DNA from 2 places in the Guggenheimella bovis genome. Region 2 is predicted to be linked to the other one. Evidence: riboswitches for the same ligand, from Rfam matches in the RefSeq annotation. Region 2 holds a riboswitch; the other holds the start of a gene.
The links. Region 2 has a riboswitch for FMN ahead of ACUB3H_RS07815 (ECF transporter S component). Riboswitches for the same ligand answer to the same signal wherever they lie in the genome.

Region 1: it holds a riboswitch for FMN, as region 2 does, so the genes downstream of both, ribD (bifunctional diaminohydroxyphosphoribosylaminopyrimidine deaminase/5-amino-6-(5-phosphoribosylamino)uracil reductase RibD) here and ACUB3H_RS07815 (ECF transporter S component) in region 2, are expected to answer to the same signal.

The regions. Positions count from the first base shown of each region.
Region 1 is NZ_JBQWTF010000002.1:55,557-64,340, reverse strand. It holds gene ACUB3H_RS06745 (class A sortase) at 1-109, shown strand, start outside; gene nhaC (Na+/H+ antiporter NhaC) at 315-1,805, shown strand; FMN riboswitch at 1,849-1,966, shown strand; gene ribD (bifunctional diaminohydroxyphosphoribosylaminopyrimidine deaminase/5-amino-6-(5-phosphoribosylamino)uracil reductase RibD) at 2,068-3,153, shown strand; gene ACUB3H_RS06730 (riboflavin synthase) at 3,135-3,767, shown strand; gene ACUB3H_RS06725 (bifunctional 3,4-dihydroxy-2-butanone-4-phosphate synthase/GTP cyclohydrolase II) at 3,776-4,969, shown strand; gene ribH (6,7-dimethyl-8-ribityllumazine synthase) at 4,982-5,446, shown strand; gene ACUB3H_RS06715 (aconitase X) at 5,487-6,761, shown strand; gene ACUB3H_RS06710 (aconitase X swivel domain-containing protein) at 6,758-7,210, shown strand; gene ACUB3H_RS06705 (arsenate reductase/protein-tyrosine-phosphatase family protein) at 7,225-7,716, opposite strand; gene ACUB3H_RS06700 (gamma-glutamyl-gamma-aminobutyrate hydrolase family protein) at 7,725-8,405, opposite strand; gene ACUB3H_RS06695 (gamma-glutamyl-gamma-aminobutyrate hydrolase family protein) at 8,405-8,784, opposite strand, start outside.
Region 2 is NZ_JBQWTF010000003.1:56,609-65,392, forward strand. It holds gene ACUB3H_RS07810 (thiamine pyrophosphate-dependent enzyme) at 1-1,048, opposite strand, end outside; gene ACUB3H_RS07815 (ECF transporter S component) at 1,064-1,645, opposite strand; FMN riboswitch at 1,698-1,810, opposite strand; gene ACUB3H_RS07820 (hypothetical protein) at 1,811-3,346, opposite strand; gene ACUB3H_RS07825 (CBS domain-containing protein) at 3,394-3,795, opposite strand; gene ACUB3H_RS07830 (histidine phosphatase family protein) at 3,805-4,344, opposite strand; gene ACUB3H_RS07835 (cupin domain-containing protein) at 4,341-4,685, opposite strand; gene purD (phosphoribosylamine--glycine ligase) at 4,700-5,899, opposite strand; gene purH (bifunctional phosphoribosylaminoimidazolecarboxamide formyltransferase/IMP cyclohydrolase) at 5,908-7,395, opposite strand; partial or broken gene ACUB3H_RS07850 (formyltransferase family protein) at 7,432-7,935, opposite strand; gene purM (phosphoribosylformylglycinamidine cyclo-ligase) at 7,932-8,784, opposite strand, start outside.

The sequences.
Region 1 (8,784 bases), on a different contig from region 2:
CAACGCAGAGGACGGACGAATCTTCGCTGTCGGCGTCTTAGAGGATGTGACTAAATACGAAGAAGGCGTTTTAAAAGTCTTCGAGACGAAACCTGAACCTAAGAAGTAGAGCGTTTTAACGCTCTTTTTTTATTTTTCAATCATTTTGTTCATAACTGACTCTTATTGACAAATATTTGACTGGAATGTATCTATTTTGACAAATACAATATTTTGTATTTTGTATTTCATAATTATATGCTATGATTACTTCAACTTAATAACTCGCAGTTATTAAGTGAATCTTTAAAAAAAACACATTTATGGAGGTCGTAATGGATCACGAAACTTCTAAGAACACTCCTCGTGAAACGAAACTTTGGCATGCGCTTCTAACGTTCGTTTTACTGATCGTCGTCATGGCAGTTGGAATTTTGAAGTTCGAAGTCGACCCGCACATTCCGATGTTTATCGGCGTTATCTTAGCTGCACTCATGGCTCTATACTTAGGCTACAAGTGGGAAGATATCGAAAAGTCTATGGCAGATGGTATCTACAGAGCTCTTCAATCCATGATCATCTTAGCTATTATTGGTATGCTCATCGGCGTATGGATTGTTTCGGGCGTTGTTCCATCGATGATTTACTACGGTCTTAAGATTCTTTCCCCAAAGATCTTCTTAATCGCCGCACTTCTCATCTGCTCCATTACTTCTCTTGCAACAGGAACATCGTGGGGCACCATGGGTACCATGGGTATTGCTCTCATGGGTATTGCAGCCGGAATCGGAATCCCAGCTGGTGTTGCTGCTGGAGCTATCATTTCTGGCGCTTACTTTGGCGACAAGATGTCTCCTCTATCAGATACGACAAACCTCGCTCCAGCAATGGCAGGAACTGACGTATTTACTCACGTAAAATTCATGATTCTTCCGACCGTTGCCGTTTATGCTATCTGTCTCATTTTCTACGGCATCCTCGGTATGAATTACGGCAGTACAAGCGCTGACTTGTCACAAATTCAAGTCATTAGCCAAGGTCTAGAGCAAACATATACCTTGAGTCCTTTCCTCATCTTACCTCCAATCATCGTAATCGTTGCAGTAGCAATGAAGATTCCAGCCATTCCTGGTATCACACTAGGTATCCTCTCTGGCGTTGTCTTTGGTCTCCTTTTCCAAGACGCTAGCTTTGGTGAATACCTATCAGCCGCTATGAGCGGAGTTGAATCCAACACCGGTATCGAAGCTATCGATAAGCTCCTTTCCAGTGGTGGTCTCGAAAACATGATGTACTCCATCTCCCTCACTATGATCGCTATGATGTTCGGCGGTATCATGGAATTTACGCATCAGCTCGAAGTTATCGTTAACCAACTCATTAAGATCGTTCGAAGTGGTGCTGGTCTTGTAACGATGACACTTCTCACATGCGTATTCAGTAACGCTACGATGCCTGAGCAATACATATCTCTCGTAGTTCCAGGAAGAATGTACGCTCCTACCTATAGAAAAGCAGGCCTACATCCAAAGACGCTTTCCAATGCTCTTGAAGGTGCTGGTACGGTAACGAGTGCTCTCATTCCTTGGAACACCTGCGGTGTATTCATCTTTACGACACTCGGCGTAGGACTGAAAGACTACGGATTCTATGCGATGTTCAACTGGATGATGCCTATTATGGTCGCAGTCATGGCTGTCTTTGGTTTGACGCTTGCTGGTATGGACGGAAAACGTCTCACATCGGCAGCTGATCGTAAGAAGGTCGTTGAAAACCTTAAACGTCCTGACAGTGAAGTCGATTTAGAACCTGTAAACGTCGCTTAGTTGCTTTTTAAAAAAAGACGTGCTACAATCACGTTGTAACTTAATAGTTCTTCAGGGCAGGGTGAAATTCCCTACCGGTGGTATAGCCCACGAGCCTTTTTTAGGCATGATTCGGTGTAACTCCGAAGCCGACAGTACAGTCTGGATGAAAGAAGAAACAAATGGCGATACGCATGCTCTGGGATGAATTCATTCCAGAGCTTTTTTATCGGATTTTTTGAGCCCTGAACTTTTCGTTCAGGGCTTTTTTGATGGAGGAAACATGAATGACGAAGAATACATGAGACGAGCTCTCGAACTTGCTAAAAAAGGGTTAGGAAGGACGAGCCCCAACCCTCTCGTGGGCTGTGTCGTTGTAAGAGATGGAGTCATTATAGGTGAAGGCTATCATAAGGCCTATGGAATGCCGCATGCAGAACGAGAAGCTTTAAAGTCCATCGATACAGAAGATGCAACACTGTACGTAACACTTGAGCCTTGTTGCCACGAAGGAAAGCAACCTCCCTGCACGGACCTCATCCTAGAAAAAAAGGTTTCAAGGGTTGTCGTAGGAAGTCTCGACCCTAACCCACTCGTTCAAGGGAAAGGGATAGAAATCTTAAGAAGCCAGGGAATCGAAGTAATGACCGATGTACTTAAAGAGGAATGCGACCAGTTAAACGAAATTTTCTTTCATTACATAACAAAAAAAATGCCCTTCGTCGCATGTAAGATGGCTACATCACTCGACGGAAAAATCGCAACGAGCGAGGGAAAATCCAAGTGGATCACATCTGATGAGTCGAGACTCCACGCACACTCGCTTAGAAACCGCTACAGCGCCATCATGGTAGGAATCACGACCGTTCTAAAGGATAACCCTTCTCTCACCTGTAGAATTTCCGGCGGAAGAAACCCCATTCGAATCATCTGCGACACGTCCCTTCGAACACCCCTTGATAGCGAGGTCGTCCAAAGCGCAAAAGAGGTACGAACGATCATCGCAACGTGTTTCGAAGGACCATTTGATCCCTATGAAGCACTCGGTGTCGAGATCCTTCGCTGTAAGAAAAAGGAAGAAAAGGTCGATCTAAAAGATCTTTTAGAAAAGTTAGGAGCGCTACAAATCGACAGCATTCTCGTAGAAGGCGGCGCATCCCTTCACGCATCCTTTTTAAAAGAAGGTCTCGCACAGAAGGTCTACACCTACATCGCTCCCCTCCTCTTTGGCTCAGATGGAAAGTCTTCTGTCAGTGAATTAGGAGTCAAAGAGGTCAGAGATGGGATAAGACTTAAGACCATGAAAACGACTGCCATAGGAAATGACATCTTTCTAGAAAGCGAGGTCTTATGTTTACAGGAATCATAGAAGAAATCGGAACGATTTCGCGCATCGCTAGAGGGCAAAGAAGCTTTACCCTTATGATTCAAGCCTCTACCGTATTAGAAGGAACGAAAGTAGGCGATAGCATCGCAGTAAATGGCATATGCCTTACGGTGACCACACTTGACTCCACTTCCTTTTCGGCTGACGTCATGCCAGAGACCATCAGTAAAACGTCTCTTTCATCCATTCAAGTTGGAAGCAAGGTGAACCTCGAACGAGCTCTCCAGTTAACAGATCGCTTAGGAGGACACATGGTCTCAGGGCACATCGATGGAAGAGGAACGATTGAGAGTATCCTCTCCGATGGGAATGCCATCCGCTATACGATTATGGCTCCAAAGAGCATCCTTCATTACATCATCGAAAAAGGCTCTATCGCAATCGATGGCATCTCTCTTACAGTCGTTTCTGTAAACGACCATTCGTTCGAGGTTTCTGTCATACCTCACACCCTTCAGGAAACGATTCTCCCTTTAAAAAAACAAGGGGATTTCGTAAACCTTGAAAACGATCTCATTGGAAAGTACGTAGAAAAGCTAATAAAGAAGGACTCCCCCACGATCACTCGAGACTTTCTTTTACAACATGGATTTTAGGAGGAACGATGTTTCATACAATCGAAGAAGCACTAGAAGATCTAAGACAAGGAAAAATCATTTTGGTGACGGATGACGAAGACCGTGAAAACGAAGGTGACTTCATCTGTGCCGCTGAGTTTGCAACGACTGAGGTCGTAAACTTCATGGCAACTTACGGAAAGGGACTCATCTGCATGCCGATGAGCGAAGCCTACGTAAGAAAGCTTAAAATTCCGCAGATGGTCTCACAAAACACCGATAACCACGAAACAGCTTTTACAGTATCCATTGACCACGTCTCGACCTCTACAGGTATCAGTGCCGCAGAGCGCTCTGTTACAGCCCTCGCCTGTGTCGATCCTGACGTAAAGCCTGAAGACTTTAGACGTCCTGGTCACATGTTTCCACTTCTTGCGAAGAGAAATGGGGTCCTTGAACGTGAAGGACACACAGAAGCGACCGTTGACCTCTGCCGCTTAGCTGGACTTAAGGAAGTAGGTCTTTGCTGTGAGATTATGAGAGAAGATGGCACCATGATGCGAACTCCTGAATTGATGCGCTTTGCGAAAGAGTGGAACATCAAGATGGTAACCATTGAAGCACTTAAAAATTACCGCAAAGCCAAGGATCAACTCGTAGAACGCGTGGCATCAGTTAACATGCCCACCAAGTACGGTTCTTTTAAAGCTTACGGCTACATCAACCTCTTAAATGGAGAGCACCACGTTGCTCTTGTTAAGGGCGACATTGGTTCCGGTGAAGATGTCCTCTGTAGAGTCCATTCCGAGTGCTTAACAGGAGACACTTTCGGATCTCTTCGCTGTGACTGCGGTGATCAATTTGCACGTGCCATGAGTCAAATTGAAAAAGAAGGAAGAGGGATTCTTCTCTACATGCGTCAAGAGGGTCGTGGCATCGGTCTTATCAACAAACTGAAAGCCTACGAACTTCAAGAAAAAGGCTTCGACACCTTGGACGCAAACCTCGCCCTAGGCTTTAAGGGAGACGAAAGAGAGTACTACATCGGTTCTCAAATTCTTAGAGACCTCGGTGTAAAGAGCTTACGACTCCTTACAAATAACCCCGATAAAGTGTATCAGCTTGAAGAATTTGGCCTCACAATCAAGGAACGCGTTTCTATTCAGATGAATCCAACGCCTTTTGACGAGTTCTACTTACACACAAAAAAAGACCGCATGGGTCATATCTTAGAGTTTTAGAAAGGAAAAATCATGAAAACATTCGAAGGAAATTTAACGGCTAATGGAGCAAAGGTTGCAATCGTCGCATCTCGCTTCAACGAATTTATCACATCAAAGCTCATTTCAGGTGCCATTGACTGTCTCACTCGTCACGAAGTCAAAGATGAAGACATCGAACTCGCGTGGGTTCCAGGCGCTTTTGAAATTCCACTCGTCGCCAAGAAACTTGCAAACACCGGTCGCTATGATGCTGTCATCTGCCTGGGTGCTGTCATCCGCGGAAGCACGACACACTACGACTACGTCTGTAGCGAAGTCTCAAAAGGTATCGCCTCCATCTCTCTAGAAACGGGAATTCCCGTCATGTTTGGTGTCCTTACGACAGAAAACATCGAACAAGCCATTGAAAGAGCCGGTACCAAGGCAGGAAATAAAGGTTTTGATGTAGCTCAAGGAGCACTTGAGATGATAAACCTAATGAGCTCCATCGCCTAACTACTTAATGGTATAATGAGAGCGAAGAAAGGAGATTCTCATGAACCTTACACCCGCTCAACAAGAAATTCTAGACGGTAAGCACGGAGAAACACGTAAGAAACTCATGGAAACCATGGTTCGCTACGGAGAGCTTTTCGGTGCAACCGAGATGGCAGAAATCACCTCCTCTGCCCACCACTTCGTTACAAGCTTTGGTTTAAAAGCCTTAAAACCGATCTACGAGCTTTTAGATCAACTGATCGAAGAAGGCATTAAGACCGATCGTCCCTTTACGGTAGACCCCAAGCCACTCGATAAGAACGTTCCCTCTACGCTACTACAAGATATTGTCTTTTCCAAGCTCATGTATACGAAACAAGATGACTACGAAGAACAGCTTAAAAAGCTTGGGTTAAAGGATAATAATGCCTTTAGCTGTGCTAGCTACTTAAAAGAAGTTGGAAACATTCCGAAAAGAGGCGACATTCTAAGCTGGTCTGAATCATCTGCTGTCGTTTATGCAAACTCTGTTCTCGGGGCTAAGTGCAACCGAAACAGCGGTATTCTCGATCTCATGGGTGCCATCGTTGGCTATGTTCCTGTCTTTGGCCTCTTAACAGAAGAAGGTAGAAAAGCCGACTGGATCATTGAAGTAAAGACTTCAAAAGTCCCCGAAGCTCAGCTCTTAGGCTCTGCCATCGGTATGAAGGTCATGGAAGATGTTCCCTACATAAAAGGCTTAGATCAGTTCTTAGGAGATACTCTTACAGAAGAAACGAAGGCCTATCTTAAAGACTTTGGTGCAGCGACCGCATCAAACGGCGCTGTTGGACTCTACCACGTAGAAAACCTCACACCAGAGGCAAAGGAACTGGGAGAAAAACTCCTCAAAGAAAACGTAAAGACGTATGTCATCGATGATGCGGAGCTCGAGCGCGTTGAAAAGAGCTATCCGATCATCTGGAAAAATAAGGACGCGAAGCCAAAACTTTGCTTTATCGGTTGCCCTCACCTTTCGATGGAACAGTTGACCGACTGGTCTAAGAAAATTAGCGACGCATTAAAGAAAAATGGACGTAGTAAGGTAACGATTCCTACGGTCCTAACCTCTGCTCCGGACGTCGTCGAAGCCTTTTTGAAAAAGCCAAGTGGCATGAGACTGAAGGAGATGGGCGTCACTTTAAGCTACATCTGCCCGCTCATGTACATGAATAATCCTCTCGCTGGAAAGCGTCCCGTCATTACATCCTCCAATAAGCTTCGAACCTACACATCTGCAAGATATTACAAAGACGCCGATATTCTAGAGCTCATTACAGGAGGTAAGAGATGAAAAGCTTTCAAGGAAGAGTCGTCGTTCCTGGAGAAATCCAAGCGGAAGCCGTCGTAACGACAAAAGGCTTTAATACACTCGCATCTTTTCAAAAGGCACTCCAGTTTGGCGATAAAAAAGCCACTTGTAGTGACCAAAACAACGAAGAGCTCTATAAGAAACCCTTAGCAGGAAAAGCCCTCTGTTTACCACAGACCATCGGTTCAACGACAGGTGGACTCGTACTCTATACGGCTTGTGCGATGGGAAGAAATCCAGCTTGTATGCTCTTTTCAGAATCCATCGATTCCTTAGCCGCTGCAGGTGCCATCCTACAAGACATTTGGCTCGAAGGATCTTCGATGCCAGTAATAGACCGCTTAGGAGAAGAATTTATACACTTCGTTAAAGACGGAATGACCATTACCATTAAAGAAAACGGAATCGTAGAAGTAGAAGAAAATAGGTAGAGCAAATGCTCTACCTATTCTTCATCAGACTCTTCTTCGTCTTCTTCAGCTTCTTCTTCGTCCTCTTCGAGCTCTTCTTCAGGAACATCGTTCCATTGAACTTCTCCTGTAATGAGACGCTCTGTGAGGTACTTCACGCGTTCTTCTAGTTCGTAGATGACTTCACGGAAGTCTTCCATGTCGCCATCTTCGGGATCTTCTACTTCCCATTCTTCATAGTGAACGTCTGCATAGAGTGGAATTTCTACATCACCAAAGCCTACGATGATATCGACATCCGGGATGTCATCGATCGTCTTAGGCTCAGGAAGATCGTTGAGATCGATTTCATAGATCTCCTCCATGGCATCGACTGCGAATTCATTCAGTGTTCCTGGTTCTTCCATTCCTGCAGAGTACACTTCAAACACGTCTTTTCCATAGTAGCGTCCCAAAGCTTCTGCAATCATACTGAGGTTCGTGTTGTTTCGGTCGACAAAGGCTACGATCATTTTTTCGTTTTCCATACATCCTCCTATAGAGTATTAACGAATGCATCAAAGATGCGGCTAAATTCACGATTTTGACTTACATATTCCGGATGAAACTGTACACCAAAGATCGATCGATCTCGATCTTCAAAGGCTTCAATCAAACCATCAGGACTAAAGGCAGTTGCTTTTAAGTTCGTTCCAAGCGTCTTAATCGCCATCGTATGATTGGAGTTTACAATGAGTCGACTACCATAAAGTGAATGAAGTAAACTATCTGCTTCTATCTTTATGGAGTGATAGATTGGATGCTCTCCATCCCCTTTATGAATTACCCCTTCATAAGCATTTTGAACATCTTGTTCGAGCGTTCCTTGAAGAGCAACGTTTATTAAATGAGCCCCTCTACAGATTCCAAGGATAGGCTTCTTACATTCTACTGCCTTGTGAAAGAGTGCAATTTCAAATTGATCTCTCTCAAAATGAATGACTTTCGGGCGAGTGGGCTCTTCACCGAAGTAGAAAGGAGCGACGCCCTCACCACCTATAAAAAGAACGCCATCACAGAGTTCAATGTATTCATCGATGAGGTCTAAGTCGTAGCTTGTTGTAAATAGCGGAAGGGCACCACTTTCTACAAGAGCATCTTTTACGACCTTATTCGCACCTAAGAGGGTACGATCCTCAACCTTTACAACCTGACTACATACGAGTATTTTTTTCATTATGCCCTCCCTATAAAGTCCTCGAAGATTCGAAGAAAGTCTTCGTCCTCGATGAGTCTTTCAGGGTGAAATTGAAAGGCGATGAGGTGATCAGCTTCTACACATTCTACGAAGCCATCTTCACTTGTAGCCGTTACCTTAAGACCCTCTGCTGCGTGCAATACCCCTTGATGGTGGATGGAGTTTACGATAATCTGATCGACCCCCATAATCTCATGAAAGCGAGAGCCTTCTTCGAGATCGATGTAGTGATAGCTCGGCTGAACATTCGGGCGGGCATGCTCTAAGGATTCAGGACGTTCAGTGGGAATGTCCTGAACGAGAGATCCTCCGAAGGCTGCTTGAATAAGCTGAAAGCCACGGCATACAGCTAATACTT
Region 2 (8,784 bases):
GACGGTGTGGGCATCCTGAACAGAAGAGCGGTCCACGTAGTGTCGTCTCATGGGGTGCTACAGGCTCTACGCTTGATTCTAAGACGCCTGCTTCAACGAGACCTTTACGTACTTCTGGAATGTCGAGTTCACCAGTGAAGTTAAAGTACTTCTTTCCTTCACAAGGAATGCCTTCAAGCTTCAGTTCATTTTCGATAAAGGGCATCATCTCTTCGACGACGATGACCTTCTTAAACTTCTTACTTACTTCTCGAATCGTTTCAATGTCGATCGGATAGACGAGGCCTAACTTAAAGACTGAGATGTCTTCTGTAACTTCTCTGACGTGCTCATACATGAGTCCACTCGTGATGATGAGTACATCTCCACCCTTATCTTCAAAGTGGTTAATTCCTAAATCCTTGGCCTTATCCTGAAGCTCCTTCATCTTATCTTTCATACGATACTGAGCCGTAATGGTATAAGGAGGAAGCATGCAATACTTTTCCTGAACGCCATCAAAGGCCTTATAAGGAACCTCTACGCGGTCTTCTAAACTCACGACACTTCTCGAGTGATTCAATCGACTCGTCGTACGAATCATAACGGGTCTTGAATACGTTTCACTTAAGGTAAAGGCAAGCTTTGTAAAGTCCTTCGCTTCTTGAGAGTTAGAAGGGTCGAGGATCGGCATGTTGGCAAACTTTCCGAGAATACGGTTATCCTGCTCATTTTGTGAAGAGCTCATGCCCGGATCATCGCCACTAAGTAGAACGAAGCCACCACTGATGACCGTTTGGGTGAAGGTCATTAATGGATCCATTGCGATATTTACACCCACGTGTTTCATGGAAACGATCGTTCGTACGCCTCCCATACTGGCTCCGATCGCAACCTCGAGTGCAACTTTTTCATTCGTGCTAAATTCACTGTAAATCTCAGGGTAACGCTCGATAGCTTCAAGTAACTCTACCGTAGGAGACCCTGGATAACTTGCAGCAATCTCACCTCCCGCTTCATAGAAGCCGCGTGCGATCGCTTCATTTCCTGTCATAACCGCTGTTGGCATGACACTCCTTTCTTCCTATCGATGCAGAATGGGAGAAATTCGTTTGTAGACGAGGAACGTCAACAAGCTTAAGATAGCACCTTTAATGAGGTTAAAGGGAGCTACGACCCAAAGGAGATAGGTCGTAAGACTTGTCACCTTAGGATTAATAGCATTTGCCATACCGACGATCGCTTCTATCGGGAACTTCATTACATTCGCATAGTAAGGTAATAATAAGAATTTGTTGGACAATACGCCCATAAAAATCATACCCAAAGTTGCGAAAAAAAGTCCCGTTAAAGCAGATTTTCTAGTCTTATGATTCTTATAGATGATCGAAGAAATGAGAACAAAGCTTCCACCGATTAAGATGTTTGCAAGCTCTCCTACGCCACCCGTTTGACTTCCAATGAGGTGAAAGAGGTTTTTAATGACTTCTACCATGAAGCCACTCATGGGACCTAAGGCAAAGCCTGCGATCACGGCAGGAAGTGTAGAGATGTCGATCTTCATAAAGTTAGGAAAGATTGCGAGTGGTGTCTCTAGGTATGATAGTACCGTCGCAACGGCTGCGAGTACTGCAATCTTAACGAGTGTCTTGGTTGTTACTTTCATGATTCCTCCAAATAAAAAAAAGATGTTATAAAACATCTTCAAGGCAAAAAAACACGTTCTTCTCTCATCCAGACTATACTGTCGGCTTTGGAATCTCACCAAATCAGCTTAACGCTCGCGGGCTTTACCGCCGGTAGGGAATTGCACCCTGCCCTGAAGAATCTTTTACTTCATCATTGTACTCTTTTGGGCAGGGATACTCAAGACAATATTCAAAATTTCGTGGGTGAATCCATTTCGAAGCAGGACTCCTCCTAGTCTTTTCGCACTTCCTTTGATCTCTTCAAAGAGCTCACTGTCAGCAGGGTCTATGCCTGTCGCTGTGATATAGAAGATGGCCTTTTCATCGGATGAGAGGATTTCAATTTGATAGGTGCTCTCATTTTGCTTACTCAGGTTAAAGAGATTTTGAATGAGACTTGAAAGCTCTCGAATATTCGTACGAATACTTAAGTCCTTACCGATGAGCTTTAGATCAGACTTTGGCGCATAGCGACTCTTAAGTCCACGGAAGAGCTCATGAAGGCGCACTTCACGGTAGTTTTCTTCATCGATGAACTCGACATCTTGAAGCTTCACACCTTCTGCTACGGCAAGCTTACGCTGGAGCTTTAAGTTTTCGATGCGCTGCTCTTTAAGTAGGATTTCATAATCAGCTTGCTCTTGCTTTAAAAGAGAGTCTTTTCTGTCGGCGTCTGTGATCATGTAATCCATGAGTTTTTTAAGTGGGAAATCGGTAAATTCAGGATCCGCACTAATGTGCTTTCTCGAATCATAAGCATTCATTAAAGCACTTTCCATGGTATCCGTTCCCTTGTCAAGTTCCTTCAAAGTTCTCTTAATAAGGTACATTAAAGCACCGCTAAAGAGGAATAAAAAGAACAGGATTTCAAACAGGTGATTCTTTAGAAAGCCCTTAAAGATCTCTTGACGTACAGAGACGGCCGATTGGAGTTCACTCTTAGGAATGTAGTAACCGAAGCGAAAGCCGCTCTTTGTGGAAGCGTACTTCGTAAAGTAGTAGGACTCTTTACTCTTCTCGTCATCATTGGTGACAGTGGACTTTTCGTTTAAGTTCTTTCCCTCTCGATCGAAGATTACAATATTCGGGTCTAAGAGGTAGAAGTTAAGGCTCTTCACGAGTCTTTCAGTCAGCGCTTTTTCAAGGTCTACATAGCTTATCATCTCATAGCCGTAGAGATGGAACTGATCGTAGTAAATGAGATACTTTCCGTCTAAGTAAGGTTTGCGTTTGGTTTCACCCGGTTTAAAGCCTTCGAGCTTTTCTCCCAGTTCAAATTGTCCGTCTCTTGAATAGACGTATTGTGTGATGCCCGCTTCTTTGGTTGAGGTCTGAAGGTTTAAATCGAGTAGCTTTTTAATCTCGCTATCAGGCTTTTTTGCACCGTATCCTGCTTCATAGAGGAGTGTTCTTAGAAGCGTTCCTCGAAGCGAAAGGGCTTCTTCGATGGACTTTTTCTGCTCATCGTAGTACTTATCTGCGATCGAAAGGAGTGCTCTTGCCTTTTCATCGGAGGTTTGAACGAATGCTTGTCCCGATTGTTTTTTAAATTCGGTCATCTCTACGCTAAAGCGAGAATATAAAAAATTCACCCAAAGAAAGCCCAAGACGATCACAATGATGACAAGGGCTAAGAGAAAATATCGAATGTACTTTTTAATCAAGCTTTCACTGAGCATCAATCCTCCAAATAAGCTTACAAAAAAAGTTCTCTACTGAAAGAGAACTATACGAGTGCTTCTTTTAAGGCTTTAAAGAGATCACTTCGTTTGACGATTCCTATAAAGATGCCTTGGTCATCTGTGATAGGAACGAAATTTTGATGAACTGCTACCTCTAAGAGTTCAGAAAGATCGGTATTGATCGAGAGGGGCTTATAGTCCTTTCTCGAAGGAATATCACGAACAGTAATGAACTCGAGGTCGCGAAATTTGCCATCGGGGAGGCTATTGACCTTTCTTAAGAGGTCGCCTTCTGTGATGGCTCTCACGTAATGTCCCTTTTCATCCAATATAGGTAGTGCCGCATAACGGTGATGATTCATTTTTTCAAAGAGCTGCCTGACGGTTGCGTCAGCATGCTCGAAGATGACGTCCTTTTTAGGTGTCAAATAGAAAGCTGCATTCATGGTTGTCCCCTATAATTCTAATTCAACTATAGCACAATTCTGAATGACTTGTTCTTTATTTTCTCCACTCTTCTTTTGAATTTTTTTCATAAAGAGTTTTCCTAAGCTCCCGTGTGAGAGGATGAGAACGCGCTCAAAGGGCGTTTTTTTAAGGTCTTCGATAAAAGAATCGATGCGTTTATCCATCGATTCAATGGACTCAACTCCGAAGCTTTCGTAAGCGTCTTTTAAGAAGTCCCAATTGTCTTCATCCTTAGACCAGTCGAGGGACTCATAACTTTTACCCTCGAGTTCGCCGAAGTGGCGTTCGACTAATCGGTCATCGAAGTGCACGGGTAGGCTTAAGTTTTCATTTAGAATTTCTGCTGTTTCTTTCGCACGCTTTAGGGGCGAAGAAAAGATCGCTTCGAGAGAAAGTTCCACGATCTTCTCTCGAAGAACCTTAGCTTGAGCTCTTCCAGCATCATTTAAAGGGATATCTCTAGCGCCTTGAATAATCCCTTGTCGGTTGTAATCTGTTTCGCCGTGTCGTACGAAAAAGAGCTTCATTGATGGCCGTCTTCTGGAACGATGCAAAGGAAACGGAACACGCGGTTAGAGTTGTTTTTAAATTGATGCATGGCGTTATTCGGAATATAGACAGAGTCTCCTGCCTTTACGACATTCAATGCACCGTCAATTTCAAGCGTTCCCTCACCAGAAACGATGTAATTAATGTGTGGCCAATTGTGCGCATGACGGGGAGTATATCCGTTCGCCTTGAGTTCGAATTCGCGCATAACATAGCCTTTCCAGCCTTCCTTTGGTCCGACGAGAACCTTCATAAAGGCGTCACTGGCCTCAGGATTTGTCACACGTTCTTTTTCTACATTGTCTTTTAAGCGAATCAAATGTCTCTCCTTTCTTAGCGTCCAATATCACGTCGATATCGGGCTCCTTTAAAATGTATTTTATCAATTTCTCTATAGCACTTAGCTCGTGCTTCTTCTAAGCTCGATGCAGATGCAACGAGTGAGAAAATGCGTCCACCGTGGCTTTTGAGTCCTCCCTCATCTTTGACTCCAGCGTAGAAGAGCTTCACGTCTTCTAAGGGATCGATCGTAATCGGTTCATCCGGGGAATTCTTTACAGGATAGCCCTCTGATGCGATCACGACACAGACCGTGTGCTTCTTTTGTGGAAGTGGTTCATCGGGATAATGCTCATTTTTAGCCGTTCGAACGACGAGATCAAGGAAGGTCTCATCGTCAATATTTTCAAGGACTGCTTGGGTCTCAGGGTCACCGAAGCGAACGTTGTATTCGAGGACTTTTAGGCCATCTTTTGTTCGCATACAACCGATAAAGAGGACGCCTCGGAAACTGATATTTTCCGAATGGAGTCCTTCAAAGGTCTTACGGATGATTTCCTCACGTTCTTGATCTTCTTTTGATGTGAGTGAAACCGGTGTCACAGCACCCATGCCACCCGTATTTGGACCTTCATCATTATCGTAGGCACGCTTATGGTCGCGGGCATTTCCTAAGTAGTAGTAGCCCTTATCATTTACGAGGTAAAAGAGCGACACCTCAGGTCCCTCGAGGAGCTCCTCTACGAGAACCTTCTTTCCCGCGTCGCCAAAGGCGCACTCTTCAAAAAAGACTTCACTTGCGCGAATAAGGTCTTCCTCATTTTTAATAATGAGTACCCCTTTTCCAGCTGCTAATCCGTCTGCTTTTAACACACAAGGAGCTTTGGCTTTTTCTAGGAGTTCCTCTTTCGTCTCTACGTTAAAGCTCTCTGCACAAGGAATTTCATAGTTTTTCATAAATTCCTTACTAAAGACTTTACTCGTTTCTAAAAGGGCCCCATGAAGACCTGGCCCAAAGGCCAGCTTCTTCTTAAGCCTTACGAGATCCGCTTCTCCTTTAGAGAGTGGAACTTCTGGTCCAAAAAAGACCAGATCGAATGTCTCGCGATCCAAAAACGTAGATAGCGGTTCCTCCATGGCACGCTGGTCCATACCAGCGTTTCCTGGCATCGCTTTGACGAATGCTCCGGCTCTTTTCAATTTTTCATAGATAGCGTGTTCTCGCGCTCCACTTCCTATTAAGAGAATGTTCATCTTCCCTCCTAGTGTTTAAAGTGGCGGACTCCCGTAAAGACCATAGCCATTCCTAATTCATCACAAGCTTTAATGCTTTCTTCATCACGGATCGATCCACCCGGTTGGATTATAGCTAGTATACCATGATTTTTAGCTTCTCTAACGGTATCTTCGAAAGGAAAGAAAGCGTCGCTTGCAAGAACAGCACCGCTCGAATCTTTTCTCGTGAGTGCATAGCGTGCAGCATCGACTCTGTTGGTCTGTCCCCCTCCGATTCCTAGCGTCTGACCGTCTTTGGCGACGACGATGGCATTGCTCTTAACGTGCTTTACAACTTTTTGAGCAAAGAGGAGGTCTTTAAGCTGCTCTTCTGTGGGTTCTAGTTTCGTTACGGTCTTAAGTTCCGTTTCTTCAGCCTTATCTTGTGACTGAACGACAAAGCCACCGTTTACGCTTGAAATATACATTTCATCACTAGCTGGGTGGTTCACTTCTACGATGCGAAGGTTCTTTTTCGTTCGAAGGACAGCGAGTGCTTCTTCCGTAAAATTGGGAGCGATGACGACTTCTAGGAAGGTCTTAATGAGTTCCTTAGCTGTTTTTTCATCGACTTCTACGTTAAAAGCTACGATACCTCCAAAGATACTTACAGGATCGCTTTCGTAACATCTCTTATACGCATCGAAAGCAGTTTCTCCTAGAGCGACGCCACAAGGCGTATTGTGCTTTACCGCAGCACAACATGTTTCTTTAAAGTCTGAAACGACACCGTAACATGCGTCGATATCTTTCATGTTGATGTAACTTAGTTCCTTACCGCCAAGGATCGTAAGATCCTTCATGAAGCCATCCACCTGTAGGTTTTCGTAGAAAGCCGCACTTTGATGGGGATTTTCGCCATAGCGAAGAGAACACTTCTTCTTTGCGGAAATCGTAAGGAAGTTCTCTTCAGAACCTAGGAAGTTTGCGATGGCCGCATCATAGGCTGTCGTCTGTGTAAAGACTTCACTCGCTAGGTACTTACGGTATTCAAACGTGAGTTCGTCTTTTTCTAAGCGTTCTAAAAATTCAGGGTATTCCTTGACATCACTTAAGACGACGACGCTCTTAAAGTTTTTGGCGGCACTTCTTAGCATACTTGGTCCACCGATGTCGATAAATTCGATCAGCTCATCGAAAGACAAGTTCTCCTTCATCTTTTGGAAAAAGGGATAGAGGTTCACGCACACGACATCGATCGTAGGAATCTCCCGCTCCTTTAGGGTTTCCATATGCTCTTTGTTATCTCTAAGAGCTAAGATACCGCCGTGAATCTTTGGATGAAGTGTCTTTACTCTGCCGTCTAGCATTTCGTGTGAGCCCGTATAATCGCTCACTTCTTCGACCTCGAAACCCTTTTCTTTTAGATAGCGGTAAGTTCCACCGCTACTTAAGAGCTCATAACCTTTTTTTACGAGCGCTTCTGCTACTTTTTCGATGTCGGTTTTATCATAAACGCTTAAGAGCGCTTTCATACTTCCTCCTAACAGCCTTTTTACGGTACGTAAAAGCAGTGGTTTTTCGACCGCTTGTACCTTTTCACTGACGCGTTCAGCATCATCACTCGCTTCGATCGAAACGACCTCTTGACTGATGATCTCTCCGCGGTCGTACTCTTCATTTACATAGTGAACGGTGACACCCGTTTCTCGTTCCCCTTCCTCTACAACCTTTTTATGTACATTCATTCCGTACATGCCCTTTCCCCCGTAACGAGGTAAAAGGGCAGGATGCGTATTTATTATGCGATTAGGGAAAGCTTTGATGAGTTCGGGCTCGATCATTTTTAGGTATCCTGCGAGGACGATGAGATCGGGATTCATAGTCTTTAAAGTATTGATCCAGCCTTCTTCTTTCGTACTGAGAACAGGAATGGAATGCTCCTTTGCAATCTCTGTACAATGGGCATCCGGCTTATTTGTCACGAGATGTGTGACCTGAAAGGTATCGCTGTGTTCTACGAGATACTTAAAGGTAGAGCCGTAGCCACTAGCGAATACTACAACCGATTTCATCGAAGAATGCCTTCTTCACCTGGTTCTACGGTACCAATCTCAAAGCACTTAAAGCCTGTCGACTTGATGACTTCCATGACCTTAGAGACGTGTTCCTTGCTCGTTACAAAGACCATGCCGATACCCATGTTGAAGGTCGAGTAGAGTTCAAAGTCATCGAGTTCTGTAAGTTCCTTGATGTCTTCAAACATCGGATCTCTCTCCCAGCTTCCAAGCTTAATGTCAAAGGTTAAGCCCTTAGGGAGAATTCTCGGAATATTTTCGTAGAAGCCACCGCCCGTAATGTGTGCAATGCCCTTTACAAAGCCTGTTTCAATCGAATTTAAAACGGGTTCATGATAGAGGTGCGTTGGACGAACGAGGCGATCGCGGTACTTTTCTAACTTATCGCGGTGAACGTCTAAAAAGATTTTACGAACGAGTGAATAGCCGTTCGAATGGAAGCCGGAGCTTTCGATACCGATGATGACATCACCTGCTTTAATGGTGGAACCATTGATGATCTTTTTCTTATCGATAATACCGACGGCAAAGCCTGCCATGTCGATCTCATTTTCATCGTAGAGACCAGGCATTTCTGCCGTTTCTCCACCGATGAGAGCCGTTCCTGTCATCTTACAAGCATCGGCTACGCTCTTTACGACGCTACTGATGGTGTCTGGATTGAGTTTTCCCGTAGCGAGATAGTCTAAGAAAAAGAGGGGTTTTGCGCCGTGACAGAGGACGTCATTAACGCACATGGCGACGAGGTCTTGACCGACCTTCTCCATGGCATTGAGTTCTTGAAGGAGAAGAATCTTTGTACCAACACCATCTGTACCACTGACGAGTACGGGCTCTTCGAGTCCT